DNA from 3 places in the Terrabacter carboxydivorans genome. Region 3 is predicted to be linked to each of the others. Evidence: riboswitches for the same ligand, from Rfam matches in the RefSeq annotation. Region 3 holds a riboswitch; each other region holds the start of a gene.
The links. A riboswitch is a leader RNA that binds a small molecule or an ion and turns the genes downstream of it on or off. The one in region 3 is predicted to bind S-adenosylmethionine.

Region 1 (10,172 bases), on a different contig from region 3:
CACGCGGGCGAGCGCCTCGAGCTCGGCGGGCGTGTGCACCGTGCCCGTCGGGTTGTGCGGGTTGGACAGCAGGTATGCCGTCGGGGCGCCCCCCGCGGTCTCGCGGGCGAAGACCTCGGCGAGGCCGTCGACGTCGAGGCGGTGGTCGGGTCCGAGGGGTGCCTCGACGACCCGGCGACCGCAGGCCTCGATGACCTCGTAGAAGGCGTTGTAGACCGGCGGGCTGACGACCACCGGGCCACCCACCTCGGTGAAGAGGCCGAGCAGGTGGGTCACCCCGGACAGGACGTCGGCCACCCGGGTGGTGGTGCGAGGGTCGAAGTCCCACGACCACTCGGCCTCGGCGAAGGCTGCGAGCTCGGCGGCATACTCCTCGGTCAGGGCGTAGCCCGTGTCGCCCCGGACCATGGCCGCGCTCACGGCATCGACGACGGCCGGGCACGGCGCGCAGTCCATCTCGGCGATCCACATCGGGATGACGTCCGGACCGTGCACGCCCCACTTCACCGACGTGCGGTCGCGTCGCAGGTCCTCCAGCGGCACGCCGAGGATCGGTGGCTGCCCGCTCGTCGTCTTGCCCATGGGGCGACCCTACGAGAGGCGACCGACGTCGTCCCGCGCGGTCCCGGTCCTGCTGCGCGGCGTCGCCGTGCCGCCCTGCGGTCGACTGGGTACGAACGTGCCACGGCCGATTGCCGCGGCATACGGTGTCGTCGGCGGCGGGACCGCAGATGAAGACGTCGGACTAAGAGGGTGGCAACTGGTGGGCATCATGGGCTGGGGCAGGAACGAGACGGTCGAGGCATCCAACGCGACCGCCGCGAAGCTGCGGCGATCGAAGGACGCCGGGGCGCTCGAGCGCGCGGCGCTGCCCGCAGAGGGAGGGCTCTCCGGAGCCGCGACGCGGCTCGTCGAGCGCCTCCTCGACGTCGGCATCGACGGCAAGGGCCCCTTCGACTCCGCCCACGAGGTCGCCGCCAACGCCCTCAAGCACGCGCGCGGCGACGCCGACCAGGCCCTGCGCGTCATCGTGCGCGACCACCGTCAGCTCGGTGCCGTCGGCGGCTTCGCCACGGGTCTGGGCGGCTTCTTCACGATGCCGGTGTCGCTGCCCGCCAACGTGCTCGAGTTCTACCTCCTCGCCACGCGCATGACGGCTGCCACCGCCAAGGTGCGCGGCTACGACATCGACCAGCCCGAGATCCGCTCCGCGGTACTGCTGACGCTCGCCGGCGCGGACAGCGACGACCTGCTCAAGAAGGCCGGGCTGCAGGCCGCCGGCGGCAAGCTGTCGTCGGTCGCCTTCGACCGGCTGCCCGCTCCGGCGCTGATGGTCCTCAACAAGGCCGTCGGCTTCCGGCTGCTCGGCCGCATCGGTCAGGGCACGTTCGCCCGGCTCGGGCGGGCCGTGCCCCTCGTCGGTGGCCTCATCGGTGCAGGGGTCGACGTCTACATGCTGAACCGCATCGGCAAGCAGGCCGCCAAGGAGTTCCCGCCCGTCGAGACGTTCGGCCGCTGAGGTCGGCGCTGCTGTCTTGGCCTGCGCGATGAGCAACCATCAGGTCACCGTCCCGTATCGCTGCCGGCAACGGGGAATCGCCTCGCCCTCCTGCTCGTTGGGCCGGGCATGAAGACCGCATCCCGCATCAAGCTGGCCGCCACGGTCGCCTCGGTCGTGCGAGCCTCCACGCGGCCCGGGGCGCCCAGTCTGCCCGAACGGGTGCAGGCGGTGCCGCGCCTCGTTCGCTGCACCCTCGAACGGACGTATGCCGGGACGTCGCTCAAGCGGCTCGGGCTCGTCGCGGGGGCGGTGGCCTACGTCGCCTCCCCGGTCGACCTCGTGCCGGAGGCGTTCCTCCCCGTCGTGGGGGCCGCCGACGACGCGGTCGTCATCTCGTGGGCGGTCACGGCGTTCTTCGAGGAGACCGACCGGTTCCTCGCGTGGGAGGCAGGCCAGGGCCTGCGCCGGTCGGGGGCGTTCCAGCCGTCACCCGGGACCGCGCCGGCAGCGCCGGGAGGGGCTGCGCAAGGCCGGGGCGGCGCGGATCCGGCCGGCGCCGACGGGCTGCGCCGCGACCGCGACGAGACCGGTGCTGCGGCACCGCGACGCCTCCTCGGTGGCGTCGCGCGCGTGAGCTCAGGCGGTTCGCGGCCGCGCCCGACCGCAGGGGCCACGGGCGGTCGCACCAGCCCCGACCCGGCTGCGAGGAAGTCTGCGGGGCCCGGAACGGGGGAGCGCAGCAGGTTGCCCGAGGGCGCCAGGCAGGCCGCCACGGACTACGTGCTCGAGTCGGTGCGCAAGCGCCTGGAGCGCTGAGCCCGGTCGCGCGACGACGGCTCGACCCGCACGGCGACGGCGTCGGTCCACACCTCTCTGCGGCGAACGGCCTTCGTCCACAGGCGGATCGATGGGCCGACCGAGAACCGGCGCGGGCGGCGAGGCTCGGCACATGCCGAAGATCTCACTGTCCGGGCCGGCCGAGCTGCTGACCATCATCCCCTTCCACCTGGGCTTCCAGCCCGAGCGCAGTGTCGTCGTGGTCTGCTTCCACGGCAAACGGCTCGGTCTCGTGGCCCGCCTCGACGTCATCGACCCGTCACTCGCCTTCGAGGCAGCCGCACAGACCCTGCCGACCCTGCTGCAGGGCTCGCCCTCGTCCGTGGCCATCGTCGGGTTCGAGGACATCCCCGACGAGTCCCTGCCCCTGCTCGAGGCCCTCGCCGACGGCGTCGAGGCAGAGCGGGTCGTCGTCAGGGAGCGTCTCGTCCTGCGCGGCGGGCGTTGGCGGTCCGTCGGCTGCGACTGCTGCCCCGACGAGGGCTGGCTGCTCCCGGAGCAGGCCGAGGTCCCTGCGGTCGCAAGCTACGTGGCTCTCGGCCACGCGGTGCTCCCGGACCGCGACGAGCTCGCCCGTCTCGTCGAGCCACTGGAGCCGACGGAGCCGCGTCACGACCTGGCCGTGACCGCCATCGAGGACTGGCAGCGCCGCTACCGGGCGGCGGGAGGGGCCATCTGCGACGAGCCTGCCTCGTCCGGACGTCGACGAGGCTCTCGCCGGTCGAAGGTGGCCGGGTCGGAGCTCGGCCTGCTCGACGGCGGGGATCCGAGCCCGCGCCAGTTCCTCGTCAACGATGCGCTCGTCGCCTGGGGCGGCGTGCTGGGTGGTGACGTCGAGGGCTACGGCATGGAGCACTGGCTGCCCTCGCTCGTCGGCCCCCTGCGCGACGTCGAGTTCCGCGACGCCCTCATCGGCTGGTTGTGCCCGGGCACGGTGCCGCTCGACACGTTCCCCGAGGAGCTCGTCGTCATGCTCGACGTGCTCCTCGGTCCCCACCTGCGGCTCGCCTCCGGGTCCGACGGCGCCGGACGTCCGGGTGCCGACGGATCGGGCAGGGACACGGAGGTCGGGGACGACATCGCCTCCCGCCTGTCGGCGTCGGACCGCGAGGCGCTGCGGGCTCTGCACGCCCTGCTCGACCTCGGCCCGGACGCGCTGGAGGCGCTCGACGGCGACGACCCGCGCGACACCGCCGAACTCAGCGAGCTCGCGCGGCTCGCCGGGTCGGGCATCGCTCCCGACGACTGGGAGGGCATCGACGACGGGCACGAACAGGAGACGGGCGAGGGCTGGGACGACTGGGAGGCGGCAGCGGTCCCGCGCGTGGTGCTCGGGCGTCTGGAGCAGGTCTGCCGGCTCACGCCGGCGGCCCACGCGGCGCCGGTGCTCTCCGTCGTGGCGTCGGTCGCGTGGTGGTGCGGGGACGGGGCCCGCGCCGGAGTCGCCGTCGACCAGGCGCTCGAGCTCGAGCCGGAGCACCGGCTGAGCCGCCTCGTGCGCCGGTCCCTCGACCACGGTGTCCGACCGTCGCGCTGCGCCTGAGCGCCGACAGGGCCACCGGAGGCCGTCGGAGGCTGTTTGGAACCCGGGCCATCACGGACGCCGTACGGAGCGGGCGGGTCGACCCACGTGTCCGCCAGGTGGGAGGAGTCGAGAGCCCCGACGAGCAACCTCGGGCGTCCATGTCGTGGACCGGTCGATCTCCTCCGGTCGGCTCCTCGCGTATGGTTGTGGCAGGTCACGAGTACCAGCGACAAGCCCCGGCTCGCTGGTCGGCAACCCTCCTTCGCGGTGGGGTGCCCCGGGTGAGGACCAGGCCACACCCGTCCCGGGTGCGTGCAAGCGCGAGGACCGAGGAGTACCCCGATGACCGTCACCCACCGGAAGCAGAGCACGCGTGTGTCGCCCGCGCGCCACGCGGCCGATGGCTCACCAGCCCGCGACGGGTTCGGCCCGGCCACCCGGACGCCGTCCGGCGTCGACCCGTCAGGTGCACCGTCCGGACGGGCCGGCGCAGAGGCCCACGTCGACGGTCCGGCCGACCCGCCGCGACGGGTGTCGGACGGCGCCTGGCGTGAGGGCGACCCGGTGGGCGGACGCCAGTTCGTCCACATCGGTGACGTCGAGCTCGAGCGGGGCGGCGTGCTGCCCGACGTCCGGATCGCCTACGAGACGTGGGGCCGGCTCAACGAGGCCGGCGACAACGTCGTCCTCGTCGAGCACGCCCTGACCGGTGACAGCCACGTCGTGGGCGAGGCCGGCCCCGGCCACGCGTCGCCGGGGTGGTGGAACTCCCTCGTGGCGTCCGGCGGTCCGGTCGACCCCGACGAGTGGTTCGTCATCGCCTCCAACGTCCTCGGCGGCTGCCAGGGGAGCACCGGCCCGTCGAGCCCGGCCCCCGACGGCCAGCCGTGGGGGAGCCGCTTTCCCTACGTCACCGTCCGCGACCAGGTAGCGGCCGAGCGTCTGCTGCTCGACCGGCTGGGGATCGCCAGAGTGGCCGCCGTGGTCGGCGGGTCCATGGGCGGCATGCGTGCCATCGAGTGGGCGGTCACCCATCCTGACGACGTCGACCGCTGCATCGTGCTCGCCTCGACGCCGAGCGCCACGGCAGACCAGATCGCCTGGTGCCAGCCGCAGCTGCTCGCCATCCGGCAGGACCCCGACTTCGCCGGCGGCGACTACTACGCCGGTGACCGCCGTCCGGACGCCGGCCTCGGCCTCGCGCGCCGCATCGCCCACATCACCTACCGGACCGAGAGCGAGCTCGACGAGCGCTTCGGTCGCGCTGCGCAGCTGGGCGAGGACCCGCTCCGAGCGGGGGACCGGGGGCGCTTCGCCGTCGAGTCCTACCTCGACCACCACGCAGGCAAGCTGGCCCGCCGCTTCGACGCGAACTCCTACGTCGTGCTGACCGAGGCGATGAACTCCCACGACGTCGGTCGCGACCGCGGCGGGGTGCAGCAGGCGCTCAGCCGGGTCCGTGCCGACTGCACCGTCGTCTCCGTCGACACCGACCGGCTCTACCCGCCGCGTCTGTCGGACGACCTGCACGCCGCGCTCCCGGTGTCGCGCCGCGCCCACATCGTGTCCGACTTCGGCCACGACGGGTTCCTCATCGAGGAGGACCAGGTGGGTCGGATCATCCGCGACGCCCTGGAGCGTGGCCGCGGCTGAGCCCTGCTGCGGGGCGGGGCGGTTCGTCGACCCGGATGCTGCGACCGAGCCCTTCGCGGGCCGGCCGGCAGGACCGTCCGGGGGTGTGACGAAGCACGTTCGGCACTCCCGGCGCGGGACGCGCCGGGCGCCTCGATATCGGGTACGGTGCGAGCACTGGTTGTTTCCGTCCCAAGGAGGTCCGGGAAAGTGGCCATCGTCGTTGGTTATGTCGCCACCAAGGAAGGTCGCGCGGCGCTCAAGCGAGCCGCCGAGGAGTGCGTCCTGCGTGGTGCGAAGCTCGTCGTCATCAGCTCCCACCGAGGGGGCAAGGACTTTGACGCGGACGAGGCCAGACAGTTCGAGACCGAGCTCGCCCGCGTGCAGGCCGTTCTCGAGGAGAAGGGGCTCGAGCACGAGGTGCGCCAGCTCGTCCGGGGCAACGACCCCGCCGAGGACCTCATCTCCGTCGCCGAGGAGGAGAAGGCCGACTTCATCGTCATCGGCCTGCGCCGGCGCAGCCCGGTCGGCAAGCTGATCCTCGGCTCCAACGCCCAGCGCATCCTGCTCGACGCGAGCTGCCCGGTGCTGGCGGTCAAGGGCGACTGAAAGTCCCTCTCGCGGGGGTGGGACGGGGTCTTCCGGCCCTCGTCAGGACGAGCGCGCCGTGCGCGGGTTCGACGCGCGTTCGCCCAGATGGCATCCGCCGTTTTATAATGTCGTAGTACGGGATCGCACAAGGCGCACCGAGAGATCGAAACAGGGACCGACTCCAACCGGCCAAGCCTTCCCGGCACCAACCCCCATTCTCGTTCGTTGTGATGATGCATGCCCGGAATCGGGTCGACACAACGAGACCTGCGACGAAAGGCGACTGCATCCGTGCCCAAGGCAACAACCGCTGGAGCTCCGAAGACCCTGCCGAAGGTGTTCCAGCACGAGGCGATCATGCAGCTCCTGGTCAAGGGCAGCACCAACGGCACCATCACGGGAACTGAGATCGCGCGTGCTCAGGTCGACGCCGGTCTCGACCTGAAGCAGATGAAGCCGGTCCTCACGACCCTCGAGGCCCACGACATCGAGATCGTTGTCGACGCGCCGCACGTCACCACGACGAAGAAGACCCGAACAGGGACCAAGGGAGGCACTGTGGCCACCGCACGCACCAGCACTGCCGCGGCGACGAAGTCCGCGACGCGGACGACGACCGCGACCACCAAGACCGCCGCCAAGAAGACGACGACCAAGATGGCCGCCCGCGCGGCGGCTCCGGCCGCCGACGAGGCTGCCACGACCGCGACGGGAACGGCCAGGAAGGCCGCCACCAACGCCGGGGTTGCCAAGGCTGCTGCCAAGCCGGTCGCCGCGAAGAAGGCGGCGGTGAAGAAGACCGCGGCCAAGAAGGCCACCTCCGCGGACGGCGTCGACGTCGCCGGCGACGAGGCCGATGACGAGGGTCCCGACGACGCCCCGGTGGGCGAGCTCGAGGACGTCGTCGTCGAGCCGGTCGAGGCCGGCGACGACAGCGACGAGGACGCCGAGGACGGCGCGACCCCGGCTGCCGCCGCCAAGACGGAGGAGACCGAGGAGTCCGGCTTCGTCATCCGCGACGACGACGAGGACGACGCCCCGGCTCAGCAGGTCGTGACCGCCGGCGCCACCGCCGACCCCGTCAAGGACTACCTCAAGCAGATCGGCAAGGTCGCCCTCCTGAACGCCGAGCAGGAGGTCGAGCTCGCCAAGCGCATCGAGGCCGGCCTGTTCGCCGAGGAGAAGCTCAACTCCGGCGACAAGATCGACATGAAGCTCAAGCGCGAGCTGTGGTGGATCGCCCAGGACGGCAAGAAGGCCAAGAACCACCTCCTCGAGGCCAACCTGCGACTCGTCGTGTCGCTGGCCAAGCGCTACACCGGTCGCGGCATGCTCTTCCTCGACCTCATCCAGGAGGGCAACCTCGGCCTCATCCGTGCGGTCGAGAAGTTCGACTACACCAAGGGCTACAAGTTCTCGACCTACGCGACGTGGTGGATCCGCCAGGCCATCACCCGCGCCATGGCCGACCAGGCGCGCACGATCCGCATCCCGGTCCACATGGTCGAGGTCATCAACAAGCTGGCCCGCGTGCAGCGCCAGATGCTCCAGGACCTGGGCCGCGAGCCCACCCCGGAGGAGCTCGCCAAGGAGCTCGACATGACGCCCGAGAAGGTCGTTGAGGTCCAGAAGTACGGCCGCGAGCCCATCTCCCTGCACACGCCGCTCGGTGAGGACGGTGACAGCGAGTTCGGTGACCTCATCGAGGACTCCGAGGCCGTCGTCCCGGCCGACGCCGTGAGCTTCACGCTCCTGCAGGAGCAGCTGCACTCGGTCCTCGACACGCTCTCCGAGCGCGAGGCGGGCGTCGTGTCGATGCGCTTCGGCCTGACCGACGGCCAGCCGAAGACGCTCGACGAGATCGGCAAGGTCTACGGCGTGACGCGTGAGCGCATTCGTCAGATCGAGTCCAAGACGATGAGCAAGCTGCGCCACCCGAGCCGCAGCCAGGTCCTGCGCGACTACCTCGACTGAGGTCGAGCCGCAGCGTCCCGGACCATCGAAGGAGCCCACGACCGTCGGGTCGTGGGCTCCTTCGCGTCGCGCGCGCCCCGAGACGCCCGAGGGTGCCGTATGCCGTATGCCGTATGCCGTATGCCGTATGCCGTATGCCGTATGCCGTATGCCGTATGCCGTATGCCGTATGCCGTATGCCGTATGCCGTATGCCGCGTGGCGTCGAGCCCTGACCGGGCGGCCGCTCAGCGACGGCGGGACGTCAGGCGCTGGGGGAGCGAGCGCCAGAAGGAGACGCCGGTCGCGGGCCAGAAGAAGGAACGGGCTCGGGCCTGCCAGGCGCGGGTGCGCCCCACCTGGCGGCGGATCGAGCGGATGTCCTCGTGCAGCTGCGACGCCTCCTCGGGTGTCGTGCGCTCGGGTCGGTCGTAGCGCGACTTCTCCAGGGTCGAGGTGACCCGCCGCATGGCGGTCGCGTTGTCCTCGTCGAGGTGGCCGTCGCTCACGTAGCGCTCGCGCAGCTGCCGCAGGGTCACACCCTCCGGTGCCTCGATGCCGAGGTCGCCGAGGTGGCAGGTGAGCTCGTCCCACTCGGCCTCGATGAGGTCCTGCTGGGTGACGGCGGCTCGACGTCGCCGCAGTCGCACGAGCCAGGCCGTGATCGGCATCGCGAAGGCGGCGAGCAGCCCGACGAGGACGGCGACGAGCAGGACGAGGTTGCGCAGGGTCAGGAACGCTCCGAGCCGGTCGAGCACGCCCTTCTGCACCGGCGTCGCGACCGCGGTGGGGGCGGCGGTCGTCGTCGTCGCGGCCCTCGAGGGGCCTCGTGAGGCCGACTCGGTCACGCCGCGGCCGCCTCCGGTCGGTCCCGAGTCGGAGCCGAGCACGGCATACGGCGGAGGGGTGCCGGCGCGGGCTCCCGGCGTCGGCTCGAAGCGGAGCCAGCCGTAGCCCTGGAAGTAGAGCTCGGGCCAGGCGTGGGCGTCGCTGGCGCGGACGACGTAGTGCTCACCGGAGAGCTGTCCCGGCAGGAAGCCGATGGCCATGCGGGCGGGGATGCCCTGCGCCCGCGCCATCATGATCATCGCCGTCGCGAACTGCACGCAGTAGCCGCGTCGGGTCTCGTAGAAGTTCTGGATGGGCTCGAGGATGCGTCCCTGCGCGTCGCGCTTCGGCTCGCCGAGGTCGAGCGAGTAGGTGTAGCGGCTCGTGTCGCGCAGGTGGTCCTGGATCGAGATGGCCTTGTCGAGCGCGTTGCCCTGCCCGCGGGTGACCTCGTCCGACCAGCGCTGCACGAGGTCGCGCGAGCGGTCCGGGATGCTGAGGTCGTCTTCGGTGATGTCGGGGGATTCGGGCGCCCCGGCCTCGCGCAGCTGCGGGGGGGTGGGGGCGAGGTCGGCGTAGGTGACGCGGTAGCTGCTGACGGCTCGGCCGACACGCACGTCGCGGGTGACCGGGTCGATGGTCCACGGCGTGCCCTCCATCGCGACGGCCACGACGGGGTAGGGCGCGGCGATGCGCGGCGCCGCGAGGGTGTTGTCCGAGACGGTGATGACGTAGTCGCGTCGCTTCTCCTGCGGCGGCAGCGGCGGCGGGTTCTCGGGCCGGGCGCCGGTCGAGCCGGCGACGAGCCACTGGCCGCGGGAGTAGTACGACGTGGCGAGCACCCGCAGCGGGGCGCGCGTGAACGCCGTCGTCGTGTAGGTCAGGACCGGGGACTGGTCCTGGTTGTTGAGGCTGCGGGACAGGTCGAGGGTGTCGTTGAAGCCGACGGAGCCCTCGCCGCCGCTGTCGCCGGAGCGCCCGAGGCCCTCGGTGAGGTAGCGCGGCGGGAAGTGGGGGACCACCGCGGGGACGACGAGGGCGACGACGACCCCCACGGCGCCGAGCTTGAGCGCCCCGGCGGTGAAGGAGCGCAAGGCGTCGCGGTCGTGGGCCGCCTCGTCGATCTCGCTGTGCGACGCCGCGTTGGCCGTGCTCCACCGGCCGAACTGGGCCCGCGCCGTCGTGTGCAGCATGACGAGCCACAGCGTCACGGGCACGACGAAGAACCGCAGCCCCAGGGCGTCGTTGCTGTTGATCGTCGTGATGAGGTATGCCGTCAGCAGCGGCAGCCCTGCAGCTGCCGGGC
Region 2 (10,172 bases), on a different contig from region 3:
CGTCAACTGGTTCTTCACCGAGCCGCGAGGCACGCTGACGATCAGCGACCCACCGAACGCCCTGGCCCTCGCCGTCTTCGTCCTCGTCGCCATGGCGGTGTCGTCGGTCGTCAACGTGGCGGCCCGTCGGACCGAGCAGGCCGTCTCGGCCGAGCGCGAGTCGTCGGCGCTGGCGGCCATGAGCCGCGACCTGCTCGCCGAGCCCCGGCCGCTGCCCGCCCTGCTCGTCCGGGCACGCGACGACCTCGGCATGCGCGCGGCCGTGCTCGTCGAGGCACATCCGGACCAGCCGTCGAGGGTGGTCGCCTCGACCGACCCCGGGCTGCCTGCGGGCAGCCTGGTTCCCCCGGGGTCGAGCTGGACGCTCGACGTCACCGTCGAGGAGGGCCTGCACCTGCTGCTCGACGGACCGCCGGTCGCCGCCGAGGACCAGCGGGTCGTGGGCGCCTACGCCGCGCACGCCTCGATCCTGCACGGGCGCGAGCAGCTCGTCCGCGCCGCGCGGGAGGCGGCGGGGCTGGCGCGCGACAACGCTGCGAGGACGACCCTGCTGGCCGCCGTCTCGCACGACCTGCGCACCCCGCTCGCCAGCATCAAGGCCGGCGTCTCCACGCTGCGGCAGTCCGGGCTCGCCCTCTCGGCGGAGGACGAGGCCGAGCTGCTCGAGTCGGTCGAGGAGAGCGCCGACCGCCTCGACTCGCTCATCGGCAACCTCCTGGACCTCTCGCGGCTGGAGACCGGGGCGGTCCGGGCCCACCACCACTCGATCGACCTGCTCGACGCCGTCGTGTCGACGGTGCGCACCACCTCCGCCCCCGACCGGGTCGAGGTCGCCCTCGAGCCCGACCTGCCGCTCGTCCGCGCCGACCTCGGGCTGCTCGACCGCGTGCTCGCCAACGTCGTCGAGAACTCCCTGCGCCACAGCGGCGACGCCGACGTGCGGATCACCGCCGGGCGCATCGGGTCCACGGTGCAGGTGCGCGTCATCGACCGTGGCCCAGGCGTGGCCGACCCGGACAAGGAGCGGATCTTCGCCGCCTTCCAGCGCGCCGGCGACGCTCCGCAGGGCGACGGCCTCGGCCTCGGCCTGGCCGTCGCACGGGGGCTGATGACCGTCATGGGAGGCTCGCTCGTGCCCGAGGACACCCCCGGCGGTGGCCTCACCATGGTCATCGAGCTCCCGCTCACCCCGCCGGTGCCGGCCGGTCGAGGTGATGACGACCCCCACGTGGGTGACGAGATCACCTCGACCGACCGGACTGCCCAGGAGGAGGACGCGTGACCCGAGTGCTCGTCGTCGACGACGACCCCCGACTCCAACGCACGCTGGCCATCGCGCTGCGCGCCCACGGCAACGAGGTCGTCACCGCGGCGGACGGGCGCACGGCCGTGCAGTCGGTGACCGAGGACGCGCCGGACCTCGTCATCCTCGACCTCGGCCTGCCCGACATCGACGGCACCGAGGTGCTCCGGCGCATCCGCGCCACGTCCGTCGTGCCCGTCATCGTCCTGTCCGCGCGGCACGAGTCCGACGACAAGATCGAGGCGCTCGACCTCGGGGCCGACGACTACGTCACCAAGCCCTTCGGCGTCGAGGAGCTGCTCGCTCGGGTGCGGGCGGCCGTGCGACGCGGGAGCGACCTCGGGCGCCAGCTCGAACCCGTCGTCACCGGGCACTTCGTCCTCGACTTCGCCGAACGGCGCGCCACCGTGGCGGGCGAGGACGTCCGGCTCACCCCGACCGAGTGGCGCCTGCTCGAGGCCCTGTGCCGCGAGCCGGGACACCTCGTGCAGCAGCAGGACCTGCTGCGCGCGGTCTGGGGACCGTCCTACGGCCGGGAGTCGAACTACCTGCGCGTCTACGCCAACCAGCTGCGCCGCAAGCTCGAGCCCGACCCGGCCAACCCCCGTCACCTCGTCACCGAGCCCGGCCTGGGCTACCGCTTCAACCCCTGACGCGAGCCAGCCACGGCCCCTCGACCCGCAGAGAAGGGCCAGTCGTGGCCCTTCGACGGTTCGTAGGGGCCAGTCGTGGCCCTTCGACGGGTCAGTCGCGCTCGCGGTAGCCGCGCGAACCACGGTCGGTGAGGTTCCAGGCGTCCTCGGACTCCTCGTCGTCCTCCTCGACCGTGCGCGTCATGTCGCCCGGCGTCCACCGGGCGGTCGGCACGGCAGTCGTCTCCTCGTCGCCGCGGCGCTGCTCCCCCCGCTGCGCGACGATCGCGGCGGTCCGCTGCGGAGCGACCTCCTCGGGCTCGTCGGGGTCGTCCGCGTAGTGGGCCGAGACCTCTGGCGGCTCGACGTCGACCGGCGGGGCGGCATACGGCTCGGCGGGCTCGATGAGGTCCGCGAGGTCGTCGTCGTCGACGGGCTCGTTGGGGTGGGGCACGTCCTCGCCGCGCAGCAGCGCGAGCGTCTGCTCGAGGTCGTCGGGCCGCACGAGCACGTCGCGCGCCTTGGACCCCTCGCTCGGGCCGACGACACCGCGCGACTCGAGCAGGTCCATGAGCCGGCCGGCCTTGGCGAAGCCGACACGCAGCTTGCGCTGGAGCATCGACGTCGAGCCGAACTGGGTCGTGACGACGAGCTCGGTCGCCTGGAGCAGCACGTCGAGGTCGTCGCCGATGTCGTCGTCGATCTGCTTCTTGGGGGCCGCGACGGTGACGTTCTCGACGTAGTTGGGCTTGAGCTGGGTCGTGACGAACTTGACGACCTCGTGGATCTCGGACTCGTTGACCCACGCGCCCTGCACACGCATCGGCTTGCTCGCACCCATGGGCAGGAAGAGCGCGTCACCCTGCCCGATGAGCTTCTCGGCGCCTGGCTGGTCGAGCACGACGCGCGAGTCGGCGAGCGAGCTCGTCGCGAACGCCATGCGCGAGGGCACGTTGGCCTTGATGAGGCCGGTGACGACGTCGACCGAGGGCCGCTGCGTCGCGAGCACCAGGTGGATGCCGGCGGCGCGCGCGAGCTGCGTGATGCGCACGACCGACTCCTCGACGTCGCGCGGGGCGACCATCATGAGGTCGGCGAGCTCGTCGACGACGACGAGCAGGTAGGGGTAGGTCGTGATCTGGCGCTCGGAGCCGGGCAGCGGCTTGACCTTGCCCGCGCGGACCGCCTTGTTGAAGTCGTCGACGTGCTTGAAGCCGAACGCCGCGAGGTCGTCGTAGCGCTGGTCCATCTCCTTGACGACCCACGCGAGCGCCTCGGCGGCCTTCTTGGGGTTGGTGATGATCGGCGTGATGAGGTGCGGGATGCCTTCGTATGCCGTGAGCTCGACACGCTTCGGGTCCACGAGGATGAGGCGCACCTCCTCGGGCGTCGAGCGCATGAGGATCGAGGTGATCATCGAGTTGACGAAGCTGGACTTGCCCGAGCCGGTGGCGCCGGCGACGAGCAGGTGGGGCATCTTCGCGAGGTTGGCGATGACGTAGGCGCCCTCGACGTCCTTGCCGACGCCCATGACCATCGGGTGCTCGTTGGCACGGGCGGTGTGGCTGCGCAGCACGTCCCCGAGCGAGACGTTCTCACGGTCGAGGTTGGGGATCTCGATGCCGATCGCGGACTTGCCCGGGATGGGGCTGAGGATGCGCACGTCGGCCGAGGCCACGGCATACGCGATGTTCTTCGACAGCGCGGTGACGCGCTCGACCTTGGTGCCCGAGCCGAGCTCGACCTCGTAGCGCGTGACCGTCGGACCGCGGGTGAACCCGGTGACGGCGGCGTCGATGTCGAACTGGTCGAAGACGCCGGTCAGCGACTCGACCACGCGGTCGTTGGCCTCGCTGCGCGTCTTGTGCGCCGGGCCGGGCGTCAGCATCGCGGGGTCGGGCAGGCGGTAGGTGATGTCGCCGCCGAGGCTCAGCTGCTCGACCCGTGCGGGGAGCTCGGACATGGGCGGCGGGATGAGCTCGGCCTTGGGCCCGACCTTGCTCGTGTCGGGTGCCCCCAGGGTCTTCGGGTCGGTGGCGTCGATGACCTTCTCGGCCTTCTCGCCGCCGGGACGCGGCACGACGAGGCCGGGGGGCGTCGGACGCTTCTCCCCCGGACGCGGGCGCGAGCCGGCCTCGTCCTCCATCGCCCGCTGCGCGGCCTGGCGGAACGCCTCGTCACCGTCGCGGTCGGCGAGGTCGACTGGCTTGCGGCGGGCGCGCCTGACGGCGGCGGCCGGGGCGTCGTCCGGCTCATCGGCCTCGTGGTCGTGGTCGTCGTGGCCGCGGTCGATGACGAGGGCCCTCAGCTGGCGCATTCGGGTCGGGATCATGTTGACCGGAGTGGCGGTGATGACGAGCAGGCCGAAGAGCCCGAGCAGGATGAGGATCACGAGCGCGCCGTAGGTCGAGACCGCAGCGGCGAGCGGGCTCGAGGCGAGGAAGCCGAGGATGCCGCCGGCGGCACGCATGCCGTCGGCGCCGTCGGGTGGGTTGGGGATGCCGTCGGCGAGGTGCGACAGGCCGCACGCGGCGAAGGTGAGCGCGATGGTGCCGACGACGATGCGGTTGGTGGCGGCGTCGTCCTGGGGCGCGCGGAGCATGCGCAGGCCGAGGGCGAGCAGGACGAGCGGGACGGCATACGCGACGCGACCGAAGGTGCCGGCGAAGACCGCGTGCACGACCTGGCCGAAGGTGCCCGAGACCCCCCACCACTCGCGGGCGGCGACGACGACCGCGAGCGCGAGGAGGGAGAAGCCGATGCCGTCGCGCTTGTGCTCGGGCTCGAGGTCGGCGGCGCTGTGGCCGACGCGGCGCACCGCTCCCCCGGCCATGTGCGAGACACCCATCCACGTGTTGCGCACGGCACCCAGCGGGAAGGGCAGCCCCCCGCCGCGAGCCCTGGACGGCGTCCGTGACCCGCCCTTGGCCGCCGGCTTGCGGGTGGCGGGCTTGCGCTGCGCCGGCCGGGTGGACCGGGCTGCCGGAGGGCGCGACGTGGCGCTCGTCGAGGACCCCTTGGCGCGGGTCGCCGCAGAGGTGCTCGTGCGCTGGGTGCTGGACGGACGTGACGCCATGCTCGCACCGTACGTCAACGCACCGGTGAACTCACGCGTCACACGCGCACCACGGGGCAGAGAATGGCCGGCCGCGGGCCGCGGTCCGGTGAACCCACCTCGGCCGCAATGCCGCCCGGCCTAGTCTGGAGAGGTGAGCACGGGGCCATCCCCGACCGAGGGACCCGACGCGGGAGCGGGCCTGACACCCGGTGCCCCCGCACTGCGGCAGCTGCTCCGGATCCGGCCCTTCCGCCACCTCTTCGCCGCCGGCGCCGTCTCCAGCTTCGGCGACTGGCTCGCCCTGCTCGCGACGACCGCCCTGGCCGCCGAGCTGGCCGCCGGCGGGGTGGGCCGGTACCTCGCCGTCTCGGGCGTCTTCATCCTCCGCATCGCGCCGGCCGTGCTCCTCGGACCCCTCGCCGGGGTCGTCGCCGACCGGCTGGACCGGCGCCGCACGATGATCGTCGGGGACCTGCTGCGCTTCGCGCTCTTCGTGTCCATCCCCGTCGTGGGGACGCTCTGGTGGATGTACGTCGCCATCGTGCTCATCGAGTGCACGTCCCTCTTCTGGAACCCGGCCAAGGACGCCACCCTGCCCAACCTCGTCCCGCCGGACCGGCTCGAGCTGGCCAACCAGCTCGGGCTCGTGGGCAGCTACGGGACGGCCCCCGTCGCGGCCCTGGCCTTCTCGGGGCTGTCGCTCGTCGGCGACCCGTTGCGGTCGGTGCTCCCCGGGCTCGACCCGGAGGGGATCTACCTGGCGATGTACGTCAACGGCGCGACGTTCCTCGTCAGTGCGTGGATCGTCTGGCGGCTGCGCTTCCCACCACGGCCGGCGCGCGAGGCCCTCGCGGGACAGTCCGTGCTGAGGACCGTGACCGACGGCCTGCGCGTCGTCCGGGACCGGCCGTTCGTGCGGGGGCTCATCGCCGGCATGCTCGGTGCCTTCGCCGCCGGTGGGCTCGTCATCGGGCTCGCCACGCGGTTCGTCGCGGACATGGGGGCAGGGGCACCCGGCTACGGGATGCTCTTCGTCGCGGTCTTCACCGGGATGGCGATCGGCATCGTCGGCGGCCCCCGGGCTCTGGCAGGACTCTCCCGGCCGCGCATCTTCGGCGCGGCCCTCGGCAGCGCCGGAGCGCTGCTGCTCGTCCTCGCGGCGGTGCCCGCGCTCGTCGTCGCGCTCCCACTCGCGACACTGCTCGGCGCGGTCATCGGCGTGGCCTGGGTCATCGGCTACACCCTGCTCGGCCTCACCGTCGAGGACGAGGTCAGGGGCCGCACCTTCGCCCTCGTGCAGTCGCTCGACGGCGTCGTGCTCGTGCTCGTCCTCGCGGTCGCGCCCCTGCTGGCGGCGGGGTTCGAGGCGGCGCTCTCCCTCCCCCGCACGCTGCACGTCGGCCCGTTCGAGCTCACCTACACCGGAGCGACGGCCGCCTACCTGATCGCAGGGCTCGGGATGGGCGCCGCCGGGCTCGCCGCGTGGCGCACGATGAACGACAAGCCGGGGCTGTCCGTCTTTGCGGAGGTGCGCCAGCTCCGGCGCAGCCGCCGCGGCGGGTGAGGAGGGGCGGCCCTGGCGCGCTCTGCACCTGCGCGCTCCCCGCGCACCGCGACGTCGCCTCGTCTCAGATGACGACACTGCGGTCTTGGCGTCTGGACACGCCCGAGCCGGCTCCCCTATGGTCCTTCGCAGGTCATGAGTGCCAGTGACAAGCCCCGGCTCGCTGGCCAGCAACCCTCCTCCGCGGTGGGGTGCTCCGGGTGACGACCAGGCCACCCTCGATCCGCTCGCGCGATCGAGGTCGGCAAGCGCGGACCCGCACCGGGTGGGTCCCTTGACCCAGGAGCACTGGCATGTCGGCCCTTCCTTCGACGCACCCTTCGACCCGTCCCTCGGCGCACCTCTCGACGCGCCCCGCCTCCCAGACGGCCACCACGCCCTGTGGCGGCTCGTCCGCCCCCGCCGTGCGCACCCGCGCCCTGCACGCCGTGCCCGAGGCGCGCACGCTGCCCACCGTCGTCGGCGCGCAACTGCGCGTGCCGACGCTCCACGGCGACACGGCATACGCCAACCTCGACCACGCGGCGTCGACGCCGGCGCTCGAGACGGTCAAGGCAGCGGTCGACCGGGCCCTCGAGACCTACTCCTCCGTGCACCGCGGCGCCGGCTACGCCTCGCGCCTGACGAGCGCCTGGTACGAGCAGGCCCGCGAGGAGGTCGCGGCCTTCGTCGGCGCGCGACGGGACGACACGGTCGTCTTCACCCGGACGACCACCGACTCGTGGTCGCTGCTGAGCAAGGCCCTGCCGAGCCGCACGACGGTCTTCGTCTTCGACATCGAGCACCACTCGACGCTGCTCCCATGGGGCCGTTTCCGCACGGTGCGCCTCCCGGTGCCGCAGACGGTCGAGGACGCCCACGCCCTGCTCGAGGAGGCGCTGGCCGACCACCCGTCGCGCCACCGCCTCGTCGTCATCGCTGCCGCCTCCAACGTCACCGGTGAGGTGTGGCCCGTCGAGCGCTTCGCCGCCCTCGCGCACGAGCACGGCGCCCGGATCGCCGTCGACGCCGCCCAGCTCTCGGCCCACCGCACCATCGACCTCGCCGGCTGGGACGCCGACTACGTCGCGTTCTCGGGGCACAAGACGTATGCGCCCTACGGCGCCGGTGTCCTGGCCGGGCGCTCCGACTGGCTCGACGCCGGCACGCCGTACCTGCTCGGTGGCGGGGCCACCCGGGCGGTGACCGAGGACGGCACGACGTGGGCCACCGGGCCCGCCCGTCACGAGGGCGGCAGCCCCAACGTCATCGGCGCCATCGCCCTCGCTGCGGCGTGCGCCACGATCTCGAGGCACCGCGACTCCATCGAGGAGCACGAGAGCCGCCTCCTCGAGCGGCTGCGCGCGGGGCTCGACGAGGTGCCCGGCGTCGAGGTCCTCTCGATCTTCGGCGACGACAGCGACCGCGTCGGCGTCGTCGCCTTCACCATCGAGGGCTGGGACTCCTCGCTCGTCTCGCAGGTCCTGTCGGTCGAGCACGGCATCGGCGTCCGCGACGGCAGGTTCTGCGCCCACCTGCTCGTCGACGAGCTGCTCGACGACCCGTGGGGCGAGCGCTCGGCGACCGCGGTCCGCGCGAGCATCGGTCTCGGGAGCACCCGCGAGGGCGTCGAGCGCCTCGTGGCCGCGGTCGCCTCGCTCGTCGAGGAGGGCACGACGGCGACGTGGACGCTCACCGGCAGCGGCTGGGCGGTCGAGGGCACCGACCCCCGCGACGTCGAGGTCGACCGGCCCTGGTGACCCTTCCCCCGGGCCGGCCTCGGGCGGGGCTCAGGCTCAGGCTCAGCGCGGCGGCAGGTGGTAGCTCGCCCACACGGCTGCGTGGTCGGCCCGGTTGAACGCCACCTGTCCGGCCTCGACGACCGTCAGGCCCCGGCTCAGCAGGTGGTCCAGCGCCGCGAATGCTGGCAGCCGGTGGCCGGCGAACGGCCACGTGCGCACCCACCCCTGACCGTCGGTGCGCTGGGCGTCGTCGAGGCCGTCGGCGAGGTCGCGGAAGCCCGGATGGCCGAAGCCGGCGTTGAAGTCGCCCGCCATGACGAGCAGCTCGTCGCCGTCGAGCCGCTCCTTCCACGACTGGAGGTCCCGCAGGCCCGCGCGCCACTCGGCGGTGTCGCCCGGGAGCGGCGCGGTGGGGTGGGCGACCTTGAGGCGGATTGTGCCGTTGGGCGCCGTGACGTCGACCTCCGGCTGGACGCTCCGGGTGCCCTCGACCGCCGGGTCCGTGCCGAGGCTGCGGACCGACAGCGGGTAGCGCGACAGCACCATCGTGCCGGTGTAGGTGTCGGCACGCGCGACGCCCTGGCGCTGGTTGAAGTAGTCGGCGGCTCCCTCGGCGTCCAGGCGGCGCATCATCGCGGGCGTCGCCTCGGTGAGCACCAGCACGTCGACCGAGTGGTAGCGCACGGCATCCATCAGCTGCTCGGCGTTGGCCGAGCCGATCCACGTGTTGGCCGACATGACCGTCAGGTCGCGGTCGGCCTTGGGCGAGGACGTCGCCTCGAAGGACGGTGCGGCGACCGTCGCCGCAGCCACCAGCACGGCGACGACCGGGAGCAGCATCCACCAGCGCCGCAGCAGCAGGGTCGCCACGGCGAGCAGCCCGAGGCCGACGACGACGAAGGGACCTGCCGTCTGGAGCACGACGACGGGGTATGCCGTGGAGTCGTACCAGCGGAGCGCACCGACCGCGCCGAGCCCGACGAGGACGACGCCGACGACGACGTCGACCCACCGCCGGGCCGGCGGGCGGCGCCGCGCCGACGGGGGTGCCGGTGGTGCCGACGGAGGTGTGGACCGAGGCGGCGACGCAGGTGCCGGCACGGCGTGCCCGTCCCCCGGATGGTCGGTCGAGGGGCTGTCGTCCCCGACCCGGCCGGTCCCCCCGTCGACCTCGTGCACCGTCACCTCAGGCCTGCAGCACGACCGGGATGATCATCGGGCGGCGGCGGATCTTGCCACCGACCCACGAGCCGACCGCGCGCCGGATGACCTGCTGGAGCTGCTGGTCGTCGCGCACGCCCTTGGCGACGGCCTCCTCGATGGCCCGCTCGACCTTGGGGATGACCTGCTGGAAGATCTCGGCGTCCTCGACGAAGCCGCGGGCCGTGATCTCCGGGCCGCTCGCGATCTTGCCGGTGGCGGCGTCGAGCACGACGACACAGGTGATGAAGCCCTCGTCGCGCAGGATGCGCCGGTCCTTGAGCAGCGCCTCGTCGGCCCCACCCACGCTGCTGCCGTCGACGTAGACGTAGCCACAGTCGACGACACCCGTCACCCGGGCCACCCCGTCGACGAGGTCGACGACGACGCCGTCCTCGGCCAGCACGACGTTCTCCTCCGGCACGCCGGACTGCATCGCGAGCTGGGCGTTGGCGTACATGTGGCGCCACTCGCCGTGGACCGGGAGGACGTTGCCGGGACGCACGATGTTGTAGCAGTAGAGCAGCTCGCCCGCGCTGGCGTGGCCGGAGACGTGCACCTTGGCGTTGCCCTTGTGCACGACGTTGGCGCCGAGCCGCATGAGGCCGTTGATGATGCGGTAGACGGCGTTCTCGTTGCCGGGGATGAGGCTGCTCGCGAGCAGGACGGTGTCGCCGGGACCGACGTCGATCCG
Region 3 (10,172 bases):
CGAAGACGTCGTGCAGCACGCGGCGGGCGGCCCCGTCGTCGTGCGGCGGCCCGTCCGTCGGGGCGGGTGCCTCGCCCGTCACCCCGGCATCGACGACCTCGTGCTCGGACCCGACCAGCTGCTTCTCCATGACCCGGCGAGCGTACCCGTCGCCGCCGACCCGCCTCAGGCCAGACGCTGCGTGACCGTGTGCGTGCCGGCTTCCGGGTCGTGCACGACGGTCGTCGACGCGCCCTGCACGAGCGCCAGGTAGGGCGCGACGTGCCCGCACTCGACGTCCGCGAGGATCGGCACGCCGAGCATCCCGAGCGCGTCGCGCACCGCGTCGTGCTGCGTGAACCCGTCGCGCCCCGGCGCGGCAGTCCGGGAGACGAGCACGCCCGTAGCCGCGTCGAAGAAGCCGTGCAGGCGCATCGCGTGCAGCGTGCGGCAGATGTCGTACGACGCCCACTCGCAGACGTCGAGCACGATGACGAGGCCCTCCGGGGCATGCTGTGCCGCAAAGGCGTTCGTGTCACCGAAGCGCCCGCCGGCGAGGAGCCCGACCGTCTCGACGCAGCCCCCGACGACGCGCCCGGTCAGCGTCACCGGCTCACCCTCCTGGCCCGGGTCGATGCGGGTCCACGTGCCGCGACCGTCGAGGGTCATCCGCGAGACCGTCGGGTCGGCGGCGTAGTCGTCCCACCCGCCCGAGCGGAAGCGGCCGGGGGAGTGTTGCGCCAGCTCGCCACCCGCCGGGGTCGAGGCCACGTCGACCCAGTGGAGGATGCCGTCGGGCACGGCGTACGGGGTGTCCATGAGGTTCTGCCCGTGGATCGTCGCGATGCCGGTGCTCAGGGTGAGCGGCGTCAGCCAGGTCGAGGTGTCCGAGAAGCCGACGCACCACGTGGGCTCGGACGCTGCGACGGCGTCGAGGTCGAGCAGGTCGAGCAGGTCGATGCCGGTCTCGCCACCCCAGGGCGGCACGACGGCCCGGACCGTCGGGTCGAGCAGCATCCCCATCAGCTCCTCCGCCCGCGCCTCACGCGGCCCGCTGACGTGGGAGGGCGCGTGGTTGAGCTCGCCCACGACGACCTCGAAGCCGCGGTCGCGCAGGCACGACACGGCATACGTGAACCGCCCCCAGAGGGCGTCGCCCACACCGGAGCTCGGCGAGGTCACGCCGATCCGGTCACCGGGGCGGAGAGGGGCGGGGTAGCGGATCGGCATGGCTGTCATGGTGCCAGCCATGCCGATCCGTCTCATCCGGGTTTCGCCGACGGCGCCCGGCTCACCCCTTGGCTGCGGTGAACCCCTGCTCGAGGTCGGCGAGGATGTCGTCGATGTGCTCGATGCCGACCGAGAGGCGCACGAGACCGGGCGTCACCCCGGCCGCGACGCGGTCCTCCTCGGGTCCCTGCGAGTGCGTCGTCGAGGCAGGGTGGATGACGAGCGAGCGTACGTCGCCGATGTTGGCGACGTGGCTGTGCAGCGTCAGGGCCTCGACGAACTTCTTGCCCGCCTCGAGCCCGCCGGCGATCTCGAAGGACAGCACCGCGCCGGCGCCCCGGGGGGCGTACTTCTGGGCGAGCGCGTGCGACGGGCTCTCGGGCAGGGAGGCCCAGACGACCCGCTCGACCTGCGCATGGTCCGAGAGGAACGCGGCGACCCTGGCGGCGTTGTCGAGGTGGCGCTCGATGCGCAGCGACAGCGTCTCGAGTCCCTGCGCGATGAGGAAGGCGTTGAACGGCGAGGCCGACGGGCCCAGGTCGCGCAGCAGCTGCACGCGCGCCTTGAGGATGTAGGCCAGGTTGGCCCCGAGGGGGCTGCCGACGCCGAGGTCACGCGCGAAGACGAGGCCGTGGTAGCTCTCCTCGGGCGTGTTGTAGTTGGGGAACTTCTCCGGGTCGGCGGCGTAGTCGAAGCGCCCCGCGTCGACGATGACGCCGGCGATCGACGTGCCGTGGCCGCCGAGGTACTTCGTCGCCGAGTGCACGACGACGTCGGCGCCCCACTCGATGGGACGGATGACGTAGGGCGTGGCGATGGTGTTGTCGACGACGAGCGGCACCCCGTGCTCGTGCGCGAGCGCGGCGACCGCCTCGATGTCGAGGACCTCCGCCTTGGGGTTGGCGATGGTCTCGCCGAAGAAGGCCTTGGTGTTCGGCCGGACCGCCGCGCGCCAGGACTCGACCGAGGTCGGGTCCTCGACGAAGCTCACCTCGATGCCGAGCTTGGGGAAGGTGAACTTCAGCAGGTTGACGGTGCCGCCGTAGAGGCTCGGGGACGCGACGATGTGGTCGCCGGCCTCGGCGATGTTGAGCAGCGCGAGGGTCGTCGCCGACTGGCCCGAGGCGACGAGGAGCGCGCCGACGCCACCCTCGAGCGCGGCGATGCGCTGCTCGACGACGTCGGTCGTCGGGTTCATGATCCGCGTGTAGATGTTGCCGAACTCCTTGAGCCCGAACAGGTTTGCGGCATGGTCGGTGTTGTCGAAGACGTAGCTCGTCGTCTGGTAGATCGGCAGCGCGCGTGCTCCGGTGGTGCCGTCGGCGCTCTGTCCGGCGTGGATCTGCTTGGTCTCGAAGGACCAGCTGGGCTCGGTCATCGGTCTGCTCTTCCTGGGTCGTGTCGATGACCGGGGGTCCGTCCGGTGGCGGACCTGGTGCACCGACGGGTCGGTGCGGGAGAGAGTCTCTCCGCGCTTGCCCGAGCGCCTGGTGGCGTCGACGGGCCAGGTCTTCACCCGGGGCACCCCACCGCGGTTGGAGGGTTGCCGGCCAGCGAGCCGGGGCTTGTCGCTGGCGCTCATGACCTACCGGGGAGTGTACGTATGCGTGTCCGTCCTCCGGGAGCGGCTGTCCTCATCGTGGACGCCACGTCTCACTCGACAGGCCGCGGCGAGCGGTATGGCGGGGGCGTGGACGTGCTCGTCGTGGCGTCGATCACTAGGACGTCCTACTAATCCGAACTCGTGAGTAGGATCGCGCCGTGAGCACGAATGCCGACTTCGACCTGTTCCGGACCAGCGAGGACCACGAGGCCCTGAGGGAGGCCGTCCGCGCAGTCGCGGAGGACAAGATCGCCCCCTTCGCCGCGGCCGTCGACGCCGAGGCCCGCTACCCGCAGGAGGCCCACGACGCGCTCGTCGCCTCCGACTTCTTCGCGCCCCACGTGCCGGAGGAGTACGACGGCGTGGGAGCCGACGCCCTCGCGACGTGCATCGTCATCGAGGAGGTGGCCCGCGTCGACGCGTCCGCCTCGCTCATCCCGGCCGTCAACAAGCTGGGCTCGCTGCCGGTGATCCTCGACGGCAGCGACGAGGTCAAGGCCCGCTACCTGCCGCCGCTCGCGAAGGGCGAGACGACCTTCTCCTACGGCCTGTCCGAGCGCGAGGCGGGCTCCGACACCGCGTCGATGCGGTGCCGCGCCCGCCAGGACGGCGACGGCTGGGTGCTCTCCGGCCAGAAGTCGTGGATCACCAACGCCGGCGTCTCGGAGTACTACACCGTGCTCGCCGTCACCGACCCCGACGGACCGCGCGGCGGCAACGTCACGGCCTTCGTCGTCGAGAAGTCCGACGAGGGCTTCACCTTCGGTGAGAAGGAGCGCAAGCTCGGCATCAAGGGCAGCCCGACGCGTGAGCTGCACTTCGACAACGTCCGCCTCCCCGCCGACCGCGTCGTCGGCCAGGTCGGCGACGGCCTGAAGATCGCGCTGCGCACGCTCGACCACACGCGCGTCACCATCGGCGCCCAGGCCGTCGGGATCGCGCAGGGCGCGCTCGACCAGTCGCTCGCCTACATCAAGGAGCGCAAGCAGTTCGGCAAGCGCATCGCCGACTTCCAAGGCATCCAGTTCATGCTCGCCGACATGGCGATGGAGCTCGAGGCCGCGCGCCAGATGGTCTACGTCGCGGCTGCCAAGTCCGAGCGCGGCGACAAGGACCTCACCTTCTTCGGTGCGGCCGCCAAGTGCTACGCCTCGGACGTCGCGATGAAGGTCACGACCGACGCCGTGCAGCTCCTCGGCGGTGCCGGCTACACGAGCGACTTCCCGCTCGAGCGGATGATGCGCGACGCCAAGATCACCCAGATCTACGAGGGCACCAACCAGGTCCAGCGCCTCGTCATGGCGCGGCAGCTGCTGCGCTGACGGCCGCCGGGCTGTCGGGAGGCGGTTCCGAGGGGCAGTAGTCTGTTCCAGCCGTGTTGCGGCCCGGAGCGGACCGCGACGCCCGCCCCAGTCTCCCCACCCCGACGAGAAGGACGCCTGCGCGTGCACCCAACACCTCCGGTCAGCGTCATCATGCCGCTGCTCAACGAGGAGCGGCACCTGGAGGAGGCGGTCGGCGCCGTCGTCGCCCAGCGCTACCCCGGTGAGATCCAGATCGTGCTGGCCGTCGGCCCCGGGCACGACGACACCCTCGGGGTCGCCCGGCGCCTGGCCGACCGCGACCCGCGGATCACCGTCGTCGAGAACCCGTCCGGTCGCACCCCCGAGGCGCTCAACCTCGCCGTCGCCGCGGCGGCGCACGACATCATCGTGCGTGTCGACGGCCACGGCTTCCTCAGCGACGGCTACATCGAGCACGCCGTGGGCGTCCTCGAGGAGACCGGCGCGGCCAACGTCGGTGGAGTCATGCTCGCGCGGGGCGTGACGGACACCGAGCGGGCCGTGGCCGTGGCGATGACCTCACCCCTCGGCGTGGGTGGCGCACGCTTCCACACCGGTGGCGAGCCGGGTCCCGCCGACACCGTGTACCTCGGGGTCTTCCGCCGGAAGTGGCTCGAGGCGGCGGGCGGCTACGACCCGAGGTTCACCCGCGCCCAGGACTGGGAGCTGAACTACCGCATCCGTCAGGCCGGTGGTGTCGTCTGGTTCGACCCCGAGCTGACCGTGGAGTACCGCCCGCGACCCGACCTGCGCGCCCTCGGCCGGCAGTACCGCGACTACGGCCGCTGGCGTCGCGTCGTCGCGGCCCGTCACAAGGGGTCGATCAACGCCCGCTACCTCGCCCCGCCCACGGCCCTGGTCGCCGTCGCGGCAGGGCTCGTCGGCGGACTCGTGTGGCGGCCGCTCTGGGCCGTCCCGGCTGCCTACGCGGCCGGCATCGGCATCGGGGGAGCAGCCATCGCCAGGCGCGAGGGTCCGGCGGTGGCGCTGCGCGTGCCCGGCGTCCTGGCGACCATGCACATGAGCTGGGGCTGGGGTTTCCTCACCAGCAGGCCGGACCAGTTGGTCCCCGAAGGAGACGAGTCGTGATGCTCGAGCGCATGTCCCGGATCTGGGCGCAGAGGGCGATCCTGCAGACCCTGGTCCAACGCGACCTCCGCGTGCGCTACGCCCGGAGCTGGCTCGGCTACCTGTGGACGATCATCGACCCGCTGGCGATGGCCCTCATCTACTTCGTCGTGTTCGCGGTGATCTTCCAGCGCAAGGACGCGGGACACCAGCCGTACTTCCTCTTCCTGCTCGTCGGCCTCCTGCCGTGGCAGTGGTTCAACGCCTCGATCAACGAGACGGCGCGCTCGCTCATCTCCGAGGCCAAGCTGGTCCGGTCCACGAACCTGCCCCGCGAGCTCTGGGTGGTCCGCGTGGTCATCTCGAAGGGCATCGAGTTCCTGCTCTCCCTGCCCGTGCTCTTCGCCTTCGTGGTCGTCTACGTCATCACGGGCGAGACGAAGCTCAACTGGCGCCTCGTGCTGTTCCCGGTGGCTCTCGTGCTGCAGTTCATCTTCCAGACGGGCATCGGGCTGCTCCTCGCCCCCGCGACCGTGCTCGCCGACGACACCATCCGCGTCGTCCGGATCGTGCTGCGGATGCTCTTCTACGGCACCCCGATCATCTACACGCTCGACAAGGCGCCGCACTGGCTGCAGACCGCCCTGTGGTTCAACCCCATGAGCGGCATCCTCGAGTTCTACCGGGCCGGGTTCTTCCCGCAACCGCTGAAGCTCGCCCCGCTCGTGGTGGGAGCGGTCATGTCGGTCGGGTTCCTCGTGTGGGGTGCCTTCTCGTTCGCACGCATGGAGCGTGCCGTCCTGAAGGAGATCTGATGGGGTCCTTCGCCGGTCAGGAGCCGGGCGCGTCGAGCACCCGCGACGTCATCACGGCCGACGGTCTCGGCATCGAGTTCTACCGGTCACGTCGCCGCAAGCTCTCGCTGCGCGAGATGGTCCTGCGCCGTGAGAACACCGCGCCCAAGGAGACCTTCTGGGGGCTCAAGGACATATCCTTCCGCGTCGGTCCGGGGGAGGCCGTCGGGCTCGTCGGCTCCAACGGCGGCGGGAAGAGCACGCTGCTCAAGATGATCGCCGGCGTCCTGCTGCCCGACGAGGGCACGGTGAAGGTCAACGGCGGGGTGGCGCCCCTCATCGAGCTGACCGGAGGCTTCCTCGGCGAGCTCTCCGCCCGTGACAACGTCATGCTGACGGCGGGCCTGCACGGCCTGAGCAAGCAGGAGATCACGGAGCGCTTCGACGAGATCGTCGACTTCGCCGGCCCCCAGGTCCGGGCTGGCATCGACATGCCGTTCCGCCACTTCTCCTCCGGCATGCAGGTGCGGCTCGGCTTCGCCCTGATCACGACGCTCGACGAGCCCATCGTGCTCGTGGACGAGGTGCTCGCCGTCGGCGACAAGGACTTCCGCGAGAAGTGCTACCAGCGCATGGAGTCGTTGCTCGCGGAGGGCCGCACGCTCTTCCTCGTGTCGCACTCCGAGCCCGACCTGCGCCGTTTCTGCACCCGCGGGCTCTACCTCAAGGGCGGCCGGCTCGAGGCCGACGGGTCGATGGACGAGATCCTCGAGCTCTACAACGCCAAGCCGGCCTGACCGGCCGCTCGATCGGGCGGAGCGGCGGCCCTCCGGGTCAGGGCGTGCCCGCGGCCCGGATGGCCCGGTCCAGCACGTCCGGCTCCACGGCCGTGACGAGGTCGGTGGTGGCCCAGGAGGGCAGCGTCTCTCCTGACGCCTCGAGCGCGAGCGCGCATCCTCGGTCCCGCAGGGCCGTCAGGGTCGTGACGGCATCGTCGTCGAGCGGCTGGTGGCCGCGGACCTCGACGTAGGCCACGTCGGTCGTGGCGAGCGCCCAGGCCAGGTCGGCCGGCACCTCGGCCACGAGGCCGAGCGCCGGCACCAGTCCGTCCTCGCGGTAGGCGCGGGCGCGCTCCCAGCCGCGGGACGCCGAGGCCGAGCCGGGGAAGACGAGCACGTCGACGCCGCGGCGTCCGAGGCCCGCGAAGGTGCGCTCGACGGAGGCCTCGACCGCGAGCTCGTCGGCGACGGACGAGCCCTCCTCGAGGGTGCGCGGTGCCACGCGCGAGATGATGCCGAACCGCTTGACGAGGGCAGGCTCGGCGCACGCCTGGAGCAGCTCCTCGCTGCGACCGTCGCCGCGACCGACCTCGATGTGGGTCACCCCGCGCTCGATGGCCTCGGCGATGAGCGTGCGCAGCCTCTCGGCACGCTCGGCGGGCCGCTCGTCCCGCGTCGCGACGTCGAAGTTGCGGGCGGACAGGACGACGCGCGAGAGTCGCCCGGCGTCGGTGCGGACGGCTGTGACCCTCGCCCCGGCCCGGTCGACCCGGTCGACGAGACGCGTCATCAGCGCGGGCCAGGGCCGGCCCACCGGGTCCGGCTCGCCGTCGAAAAGGCTCGAGACGCGGACGTAGTCGCCCAGCACGTCGACGGTGGCGCGGTAGGCCTCGACGCCGTCCGGGCAGTCCGCGGGCACGAAGAGGAGCTCGCCGAGCGTCCGGCGCAGCCACGGCGTGACGTGCTCTCGGTCGTAGGGGGCCGTGGCCTGCTCGTCGGCGTCGCGCAGGGCCCGGACGGTGAACACCTCGGCGCCGAGACCCTCGGGCACCTGGTCGATGTCGACGCGGCCGTAGGTGTGGCCCGAGGCGTCGACCGCGGCGATGAGCTCGTCGACGAGGTCGGCGTCGGCCAGCGGGTTGTCGCCCGTCAGCCGCACGACCCGGTCGGTGTCCGCCAGGTCGGCGGTCGCCTGCACGAACCGCCCGAGCACGTCGTCGAGGGAGCCGCGCACGACGTCGATCCCGACCGAGTGCAGGTGGCTGGCGATGCGCTCGTCGTACTGCTCGGCGCTGGTCGCCACGACGACCTCGTGTCCCGTGCGTCCCGCTCGTCGGGCGACGAGCTCGATCAGCGGCATGCCGGCGATCGTGAGCATGGCCTTGCCCGGCAGGCGGGAGGAGTTGAGGCGGGACTGGATGACGACACGGGTGCGGGGCACTGCTTCTCCTGTGCTGGGTGGGACCGGGCTCAGGCGCCCGTGGTGACGGTCAGTGAGTTGACCCGAAGACCGATGGCCGACTGGGGCAGGCGCCCGTCGCGGGCGTCGGGGTGGCTGCGCAGGACGACGGTCGCGAGCCGGGCGGCTCCCGCAGGGACCGGCACGGTGACCCGCGCGGTTCCCGGCGCCTGGTCGAAGGGCGAGGTGGCGGGGGACAGCTCCACCGTCGTGCCCTCGGCGCCGGGCAGGCCGACCACGACCCGCCTGATGAGTCGGGTCGCGTCGAGGTGCGAGGCGGTCGCCCGCTTCTCCCACCAGGCGGCGCTCTCCCCGTCGACGGCGAGCTCGACCTCGACGAGTCGCGCCGCCTCGGACGATCCCGTGTCGACCACGAGCACGGCCTCCGTGGCGGCCACACGGCCGACGATGGCGCCGCCGCGGACGAAGCCCTCGACCATCCGGACCACGGGGTCGAGGCCCGACGACACCCGTGTGCCGTGGACCCCCGCCGCGAGGTCGTCGTGGGCGGTGCCGAGCCCGTGCCACTCGGCGCCGGCCGGGTGGTGGTCGGTGAGGGCGTGGGACACGGCGAGCCCCGCCGACTCGAGGCCGAGGTCCATCCTCGTCAGCACCGGGTCCCGGCGCTCCCACAGGCGGCTCAGCGCGACGTAGGCCGGGTCGGCGTCGTCCTCGACGTGGTTCATCGCCGTCGTGACGAGCTGGTGCAGGGCAACCCCCTGGCCGTTCTCCCAGTGCGGGACGAGCGGCGAGGTGACGTCGGCGCCGGAGCGGTAGAACCACAGCCACAGCCGGGCCCGCCGCGCCTGCTCGGCGGTGATGAGCGGCACGCCGGCGGCGAGGTCGCCCACCGAACACCGGAGGGCCTCCAGGTACTCCTCCGCCGTGTCGGCCCGACGGGAGAAGCCGAGGTGGCTCCACTCCGACCACCCCGCCTGCAGGGCGGGGATGCCGTAGGCCGGGAACTCGGCGCTGACGCTGCCCCGGACGGTCACGGCCAGGTCGGTGACGCTCCACAGCGCGTTGCGGCTGATCGCCAGGCTGGGCCGGAAGACGAGGTGCGGTCGGTCCGCGCACGCCGCGGCGAGTCGCTCGAAGTGCTCGGTGCGGTCGTAGTTGACCTGGCTGGGGTGGTCGAGGAAGAGCCAGGACGCGCTCTCGTCACCCTTCGCGAACTCGACCGTCTGCTCGAGCCAGGTCGCGAGGTCGGCGAAGGCCTCGTGGTTGCCCTGGACCGCGTCGGAGACGGCGTGGTTGAACACCGTCACGACGGGCCGGTCCGGGTCCAGCCCGAGGCGCTCGAGCGTGTAGCCGCGCAGGGCCTCGCGCTCCGCGGAGCTGCGCAGGTCGAGGCGCGAGATCTCCCCGCCGCCGCGCCACCACGACGGACGGCCCAGGTTGGCCTTGGAGCGCCACGCCGTCCGCTCCGCGCCCGGCATGAGGACGTCCCGGTGCGTCCAGACCTGCTCCTCGAACTGCCGCGCGATCTGCAGGGTCAGGGCCCGCCGGAAGCCGCACTCGGCTCCTTCCGTGCCGGGGAAGAGGGCGTAGGCCTTGAGTCCGCCCGTCGCCTGGGCGTGGATGACCGGCACGCCGTTGGCCGTGGCAGCGTCGACGGCCAGGCCCCACTGGCCGTAGTCGACGTGGCTGGTGACGAAGGCGAGCACGGAGTCCCCGCCGAAGAGCGTGCGGTAGAGGCGGTCCTCGGCGGCTGCCGCGCGGCCGATGCCGGCCGCGTCGTCCTCCGGGACGGCGTCGGCCAGCCGGGGCACGCGAAGGATGCGCACCGCGGTCGAGTCGGTGACGACCTGCAGGCGCTGCCGGCGTGCGTCGTCTGCGGGGGCAGCGACGGGCCGGTCCCGACCGAGCAGCCGCACGACGGACGCCCCGCCTGCGACCTGGTCGGCCAGGTCCGCG

Region 1: another riboswitch for S-adenosylmethionine. It lies ahead of metX (homoserine O-acetyltransferase MetX); the one in region 3 lies ahead of ABD297_RS13795 (bifunctional o-acetylhomoserine/o-acetylserine sulfhydrylase).
Region 2: another riboswitch for S-adenosylmethionine. It lies ahead of ABD297_RS05520 (aminotransferase class V-fold PLP-dependent enzyme); the one in region 3 lies ahead of ABD297_RS13795 (bifunctional o-acetylhomoserine/o-acetylserine sulfhydrylase).

Annotation. Positions count from the first base shown of each region.
Region 1 covers NZ_BAAARE010000006.1:158,511-168,682, forward strand. Annotated here, with positions in the region: gene ABD297_RS08305 (MalY/PatB family protein) at 1-582, opposite strand, end outside; gene ABD297_RS08310 (EcsC family protein) at 773-1,519, shown strand; gene ABD297_RS08315 (YkvA family protein) at 1,628-2,317, shown strand; gene ABD297_RS08320 (DUF4192 domain-containing protein) at 2,451-3,881, shown strand; SAM riboswitch class IV at 4,076-4,190, shown strand; gene metX (homoserine O-acetyltransferase MetX) at 4,206-5,516, shown strand; gene ABD297_RS08330 (universal stress protein) at 5,706-6,104, shown strand; gene ABD297_RS08335 (RNA polymerase sigma factor) at 6,423-8,060, shown strand; gene ABD297_RS08340 (transglutaminase TgpA family protein) at 8,287-10,172, opposite strand, start outside.
Region 2 covers NZ_BAAARE010000004.1:64,452-74,623, forward strand. Annotated here, with positions in the region: gene ABD297_RS05500 (DUF4118 domain-containing protein) at 1-1,282, shown strand, start outside; gene ABD297_RS05505 (response regulator) at 1,279-1,956, shown strand; gene ABD297_RS05510 (FtsK/SpoIIIE family DNA translocase) at 2,048-5,011, opposite strand; gene ABD297_RS05515 (MFS transporter) at 5,145-6,557, shown strand; SAM riboswitch class IV at 6,689-6,814, shown strand; gene ABD297_RS05520 (aminotransferase class V-fold PLP-dependent enzyme) at 6,851-8,296, shown strand; gene ABD297_RS05525 (endonuclease/exonuclease/phosphatase family protein) at 8,339-9,379, opposite strand; gene ABD297_RS05530 (ribonuclease J) at 9,465-10,172, opposite strand, start outside.
Region 3 covers NZ_BAAARE010000011.1:153,664-163,835, reverse strand. Annotated here, with positions in the region: gene recQ (DNA helicase RecQ) at 1-130, opposite strand, end outside; gene ABD297_RS13800 (LD-carboxypeptidase) at 166-1,218, opposite strand; gene ABD297_RS13795 (bifunctional o-acetylhomoserine/o-acetylserine sulfhydrylase) at 1,271-2,587, opposite strand; SAM riboswitch class IV at 2,676-2,795, opposite strand; gene ABD297_RS13790 (acyl-CoA dehydrogenase family protein) at 2,971-4,134, shown strand; gene ABD297_RS13785 (glycosyltransferase family 2 protein) at 4,288-5,244, shown strand; gene ABD297_RS13780 (ABC transporter permease) at 5,244-6,038, shown strand; gene ABD297_RS13775 (ABC transporter ATP-binding protein) at 6,038-6,814, shown strand; gene ABD297_RS13770 (cytidylyltransferase domain-containing protein) at 6,852-8,237, opposite strand; gene ABD297_RS13765 (hypothetical protein) at 8,267-10,172, opposite strand, start outside.